One region of the Corynebacterium nasicanis genome, then DNA from elsewhere that is predicted to be linked to it. Evidence: predicted binding sites of a transcription regulator. Region 1 holds the regulator's gene; each other region holds the start of a gene.

The links. The regulator LexA, encoded in region 1, represses DNA repair genes until DNA is damaged. The targets are predictions, from matches to a motif close to CGAACANNTGTTCG.
Region 2: ACFPUZ_RS01290 (HNH endonuclease signature motif containing protein) is a predicted target of LexA. The motif match lies at 925-938, and genes of this name have one in related genera.
Region 3: ACFPUZ_RS03390 (HNH endonuclease signature motif containing protein) is a predicted target of LexA. The motif match lies at 973-986, and genes of this name have one in related genera.

Annotation. Positions count from the first base shown of each region.
Region 1 is NZ_JBHSQE010000001.1:103,172-105,434, reverse strand. It holds gene ACFPUZ_RS00545 (DeoR/GlpR family DNA-binding transcription regulator) at 1-479, opposite strand, end outside; gene lexA (transcriptional repressor LexA) at 727-1,428, opposite strand; gene ACFPUZ_RS00535 (hypothetical protein) at 1,704-2,066, shown strand; gene nrdR (transcriptional regulator NrdR) at 2,148-2,263, shown strand, end outside.
Region 2 is NZ_JBHSQE010000001.1:251,751-254,013, forward strand. It holds gene ACFPUZ_RS01285 (DUF4921 family protein) at 1-848, shown strand, start outside; gene ACFPUZ_RS01290 (HNH endonuclease signature motif containing protein) at 958-2,263, shown strand, end outside.
Region 3 is NZ_JBHSQE010000001.1:692,782-695,044, reverse strand. It holds gene ACFPUZ_RS03390 (HNH endonuclease signature motif containing protein) at 1-953, opposite strand, end outside; gene purU (formyltetrahydrofolate deformylase) at 1,063-1,980, shown strand; gene ACFPUZ_RS03380 (DUF3817 domain-containing protein) at 2,039-2,263, opposite strand, start outside.

The DNA of each region.
Region 1 (2,263 bases):
TCCCCGACGACCGCCTGCGTGATGGCCCGGACCGAACCGCCCAGCAACTGGACCTCGTTGAGGCCGCGCGTGGCGAGGTTGAGGGAGATCGGCAGGCTGTTGGTCACGATGGACCACTGGGACGCATTCGGCTGCTCCGCGATGAGATCCGCCAGCGTGCCGATCGTCGTGCCCGAGTCGAGAAACAGCCCACCCCGCGGCTCAGGGAGGTAGCGCAGGGCGGCCCGCGCAATCGCGGACTTCGCGGTGGGGGCCGAACGGAAACGGGCGTCGAGGGAGAACTCGGTCGTCTGGAAGGTCTGGCTGGCCACCGCGCCGCCGTGGACGCGGTGGACGACCCCTTCCCGGTCGAGCACGGCCAGGTCGCGGCGGATGGTCTCGGCCGTGACCTCGAAGCGGTGTGCCAGCTCGGTGACGTTGACCCGCCCCTCCACGGCGGTCAGGGAGGCGATCTGTCGCCTCCGCTCCTCTGCGTACATGAAGTCTCCTCTGGCACCGTGCCTGACCGAATCGGACATCAGGGAGTGTCCGTTTCTGACATTGTCGCAAAAAACACGGTCACAGGTCAGATGTTCCACCGGTGTACTGGGACAACGGGGGCGGTGCGGAGCGGGCAGTCTGCGGGCAGGTCGGGCTGGCCGGGCCCGTGACATGCCCGTTCGGGTGGGAAGGTGTGGCTCTTGGGGTCCTCCCGTGCCCGATCTGCCGGGGGTGGCGTTTCCCCGCTCAGAGCTTCCGGAACACCGAGACGATCTTGCCCATGATCTCCGCCTTGTCGCCCGGAATGGGGGAGAAGTCCTCGTTGTGCGGGAGGAGCCAGACGCCGGTCGAGTCCTTGTGGAACTCCTTCGCCGTCGCTTCGCCATCAATGAGCGCGGCGACGAATTCGCCCTGCTCCGCCACCGGCTGCGAGCGAACCACGACCCAGTCCCCGTGAAGAATGCCGGCATCCCGCATCGATTCGCCGTCGATCTGCAGCATGAAGAGTTCGCCGTCGCCCACCAGGTCGGCGGGCAGCGGGTAGTAGTCCTCCACGGTCTGCTCCGCCAGCAGGGGGGACCCGGCAGCTATGCGGCCAAGCACGGGAATGAAGTTCGCCGGGCTGGCGTCCTCGGGGGCGGCGGAGGGCTTGGGGGAGGCCTTGCGGCCGGGCTTGCGGGCGGAATCGGTCGAGGGCAGCGTGCGCACGTCGACGGCGCGGGGCTTGTTCGGATCGCGGCGCAGGAAGCCCTTCTTCTCCAGCTGCTTGAGCTGGTAGGCCACCGAGGAGGTGGACTGCAGGCCGGCAGCGTCACCGATTTCGCGGATGCTCGGCGGGTAGCCGCGCAGCACCACGGCATCCCGGATGACCTCCAGGATGCGGCGCTGCCGGTCGGACAGTGTCGACGGGTCCGGCTTGCCCGTCGGGCTGGGAGTGGTGGATGTCATGGTCGTGGGCTCCTTCTCGGGGCTTCAGGTTCGGCGGCGGGGCGGGTTCGGAGGGGCGGGATCGAACGGTCGTGGATCCAGTGTGCCGTTCACCTGCTACATGTCTACCACGATCTGGTACGGATGTTCGACTGTGGGCGTCGGCGTGTGGACAAAGTTTCGAACGAGTGCTATAAATCGAACATAGCATCTACATCGAACATCTGAACGACGTGAGTGTTCGAGAGTGTCGGGGTCGCCCGATAGTCTCGGGACAACCGATGAAAGGAACTGACATGACCATCTTCCTCAATGACTCCCGACCTGGTGGACGCGCGCTCGACGGTGATGTCCTCCGTGTTCCTACGGCCGCCGTCTGGGAGCCCTCCGGCTTCGTCGAGGGTACCGCTCGGGAGCGGGGTGTTCGAACTCTGCGCCCGCTGGATCGAACGCAGCAACGAGCTGTGGCTCCGCATTCCTCCAGCGCGCAGGTCACGTGGCGGGAGCGGGGAGTCCGCCGCCGGGACACCTGGACGACCTACCTGGTCGGCGCTCTGTTCGGCAGCGCGCTCATCGGCGCCGCCATTCTCGGGGACACCGGCGACGGGGGGCAATGGACGGAGCACACCCCACCGGCGGCCGTCGGACAGGCACGTTAGGGGGAGTTCCCCGCGGGTATGATCATGGGTCCAGCTCGTGCCCTGTCCAACGGTCCTTAAGAAAGGTGTTGACGGTCCACCGTGTACTGCCCGTTCTGCCACCACGATCACTCCCGGGTCATTGATTCGCGCATTGTCGACGCGGGGGCGTCGATCCGGCGCCGCCGCGAATGCACCGCGTGCGAGGGTCGCTTCAC
Region 2 (2,263 bases), 150 kb from region 1:
AATCGGCGGATGTGCCGGTGGAGGAGCTGCTCACCTACGCGCCCGCTTACTTCGGCGGCGGACACGACGTCATCATCGCGCGGCGCCACTTCACCGACGACGCCACCCACGACAACCAGCTCGCCTCCTCCGGCACACTGACCCCCGAGGAGCATTTCGCCTTCACGCTGTTCACCATCGACGGCATCGACGACCTGTACCAACGCAACCGCTACGCCCCCTACGTGGCCGCCTTCCAGAACTGGCTGGCCCCGGCCGGCGCCTCCTTCGATCATCTGCACAAGCAGCTGGTGGCCATCGACGCCCGCTCCGTCCAGTCCGAGCTGGAGATCGCGCGACTGCGCACGAACCACAACATCTACAACGAGTGGGGCGTGGACTACGCCGGATACCGCAACCTCATCATCGCGGAGAACGAGCACGCCGTGGTCCACGCCGGGTTCGGCCACCGCTACCCCACCCTGACGATCTACTCCCGCTCCGCCGTCCCGGAGCCGTGGCTGCAGTCCAACGACGAGATCCGCGGCATGAGCGATCTCATCCACGCCTGCCACGCGGCCACCGGAGCGGACGTGCCCGTCAACGAGGAGTGGCACCACCGCCCCGTCGATCTCGACCTGCCGATGCCGTGGCGGGTGAACATCAAGTGGCGCGTATCGACGCTCGCCGGATTCGAGGGTGGCACCAAGATCTTCGTCAACACACTGTCCCCGGACAACGTCCGCGACCGGATGGTCTCCGCCATGTACCGGCTCCGCGACGAGGGCCTCATCGCGCAGGACATCAAGATCGCCACCGAGTGTTCGGCGCAGCGCAACTCCCTGCTGTACAACCCGCTGCTGCAGTAGCCCGACAAGCGCGCACGTGCGCGCTTCTCGGGCACCCCTGGCGCATGTCGAACGGGCGTGCTATGTTTGGGTTGATCGAACAGCAATTCGACAATTCCCGGGGGGAATCATGCTGGCCACGACCATCAACCTCAGCACACTCGACGACCACGACCTGCGCGACTCCATCACCACCGCCAACCAGTCCTTCACCCGCCACAAGGCCCAGTTCATCACGTCCATCGCGGAGTTCGATGCCCGCGGCCTCGCCCGCACGCAGGGAGCACCCACCACCGCCTCCTGGGTGGTCCGCACGCAGGGGATGTCCGCGCGATCGGCCCAGGAGTACCTCAGCGTGGGCCGTCGATTGCGCGCCTTCCCGCTCCTCACGGAGGCCTCCCTCCGCGGCGACGTCAGCTACTCCAAGGTGCGCCTCCTGCTCAAGTACCTGACGGCCGATAACGAATACGCACTCGTTGAACTGGCCCGGACCCACACCGTCACCGAACTGGAGGCGCTCCTCGCCGGGCAGCCGAAGGTCGGCGGCACCACGCCCAAGTCACCGAACCGCCTCTCCGTCACGGTCTGCCCCGACACCGGGCACGTCAAGCTCTGGGGCAGCTTCGACCCCGAGAACGGGGCCGAGGTTCTCGCCGCCCTCAAGGCTGCGGAGCTGGCGTCCGCCGAGCAGGAGGACCCAGAAAGCTCCTCCACCACCCGCTTCGGAGCGCCCACCGCCAGCGGCCTCCTCGGCTCCTTCCTCAGCCTCATCCGGCTGGCGCGCACCAACCCGGTGGCCAAGACCCTGGCCCCCGGCGCCCAGGTCAACATCATCGTCGACACCGATGACACCGCCCTGCTGCCCGCCCAGCCGGCCGCGGAAGGCAAGGACCTCCTGCGCAGCATCATCAACGGTTTCCTCTCCGTTCAGATCCGGGGCCGGGGCGGACGCATCCTCAACCTCGGGCGAGCGTCCCGCCTGGTCAACGGCGCGCAGGCGAAGGTCCTGCTCACCCGCTGGCGCCACCGCTGCGCCACCCCGGGGTGCAATCACACCCGTTGGTTGGAGTTCCACCACATCCTCGACTGGGCGTCCGGCGGCGCCACGGACCTGGACAACCTCATTCCGCTGTGCTCGACCCATCACACGATGATCGCCAACGGAGAGATGACGATCGTCCCCGACTCCATCGACCCCTCCCTCCTGCGCTTCCGCTTCCCAGGTGGAGAGTCATGGACCTCCTCCGACAACCGGCCGCCCGTCCCCGATGCCGCCATGGGGCAGCACGCGGACAAGTACTTCCACGGCCCCGTTCCCGCCGGAGACGAGCATCTGCTCAACACGTGGGAGCACACGGACACCTTCGACGACGAGCCGATCGGCCCGGAGCACTCCACTACAGTGGACCTGACATCAACGTCCACCTCCCGAGGAG
Region 3 (2,263 bases), 590 kb from region 1:
GACACCACCACGGAGCCGACCCCCTGGCGTGCGGCGGAGCCGGGCCCGGCGGCGAGAAAATGGTCGAGGATCGCGGAGAACTGGTCGGCCATCCGGGCGGCCATGGTCCGCTTGTCCTCCTCCGGCGGTACCGGGGTGTTCGAGCCGGGCGCGCGCCCGGGGGCCAGCGCCGCCTTGAGCTTCGCCAGCTCCGCCCCGGCCAGGTACATCGAGACCCGGGCCCCGCCGTCGGAATCCTGCGGCCCGACGATCACCTTCCGCTTCCGCAGGGCCGCGAAGGGGTCGCGGCTGCCGTCCGGCCTCCGGCCGGCCTTGTTGGCCTGGCGGATCTTCTCCCGGAGCCACACACGCAGGTCCTCGAGTGAGCGGTGCCGCCCCTCGACCAGTGCCTCGGCCAGGAGTTCCTCCCGACTTAAGGAGGCGTGCTTATTGAGGTGCTCCAGCTCGCGGTGGATCATCCGCTGCTTGTCGGCGTTGGCCGCCGCCTTCTGGGCCTCTTCGCGCGCTTTTTCCTGTGCTTCCCGGGCGCGGCGCTGCCTCTCCTCCTCGGCGCGGCGGACGCGGGCCAGCTCCTCCTCACGGGCGCGGCGCTGCTCGGCGGTCTCTGCCGGTTCGGGTTCCGGTTCCGGCATCGGTTCCGGCTCGGGAGGGCTGAACAGGGCGTGCCCCCGCTCGAGCCGGGACCGTGCCTCGGCCTTCGACAGGCCGAGCCGGCGGGTGAGGAACTCGGTCGCGTGGACGGCCCCCACGAGACGCCCGGCCTCGGCCTTGTCGGCTGCGTAGGCGAAGGCGGCGTCGGCAAAGCTCTTGAGCTCCACAACCTTCTCCAAGCGGATGAACTCCTCCTGGACCTCCGCGAAGCTGATCGAGTCGGGGAAAGCCATGGCGGAGGAGAGCTCCGTCAGCGCCGATTCGATTCGGTCGATCAGGCCCGCCAGCTGTGTCTTCGTCATGTTCCCCACCCCCGTAGTTCGCTTACATGTTCGACCTTACACCATCTACTTTCCTTGTCAACCCCTGCACCTGAAACACCCCGTTTCCCGGTGGGCTACTATCCGACGAATGACCCCGCACAACATTGATGATCCCCGCAACCGCCCCTCCGGTCCCACGACCGAGCGTCAGTACGTGCTCACCCTCGGCTGCCCCGACACGACCGGCATCGTCGCCCGGCTGTCGACCTTCCTGGCGGAGCAGGGTGGCTGGATCACGGAGGCCGCGTACTTCACGGACCCCGAGAACAACTGGTTCTTCACCCGCCAGGCGATCAGGGCGGATTCGGTCGACATGGGCATCGATGAGCTGCGCGAGAAGTTCGCCCCGGTTGCGGAGGAGTTCGGGCCCAAGGCGCAGTGGCGGCTGCGGGACACCGCGGACCTGAAGAAGGTGGTCATCCTCGTCTCCCGGGAGGGGCACTGCCTGCACGATCTGCTGGGCCGTGTCGCGGAGAACGATTACCCGATGGAGGTGGTGGCGGTCGTCGGTAACCACGACAACCTCGCCTACATCGCCGACAACCACGGCGTGCCTTTCTACCACGTGCCGTTCCCCAAGGACGCCGTCGGCAAGCGGCGGGCTTTTGAGGAAGTCGGGGAGATTGTCAACTCCTACGAGCCCGACGCCATCGTCATGGCCCGCTTCATGCAGATCCTGCCGCCGGACTTCTGCGAGATGTGGGCGGGGCGCGTCCTCAACATCCACCACAGCTTCCTGCCCTCGTTCATGGGCGCGCGCCCCTACCACCAGGCGCACAAGCGCGGCGTGAAGCTCATCGGCGCGACCTGCCACTTCGCCACCTCGGATCTCGACGACGGCCCCATCATCGAGCAGGACGTCATCCGCGTCACCCACAAGGACACCCCGGAGGAGATGCAGCGGCTGGGCCGCGACGCCGAGAAGTCGGTCCTGGCCCGCGGCCTGCGCTACCACCTCGAGGACCGGGTCCTCGTGTACGGCAACCGCACGGTCGTCTTCGACTAGGCGCGAAAAAACGGGGCTCCGCTGCCAGGCGGGGCCCCGTTCGGCGTCGATAAGCGCATCAGGCCAGCTGGAACTTCTCCTTGACCTCGCGGCGGCGGTTGGCCTCCACGAAGAAGGAGAGGAAGGGCACGACGCCGGCCAGCGCCGTGGTGATCCAGGTGATCGGCTGCCAGCGCGCCTTGAGGCCCAGGTTGAGCACGGCCAGCAGGTACGCCATGTAGGCCCACCCGTGCGCGATGGCCACGATGGTCGCCCACGAGGGGATCTCCACCTTGAGGGCGTA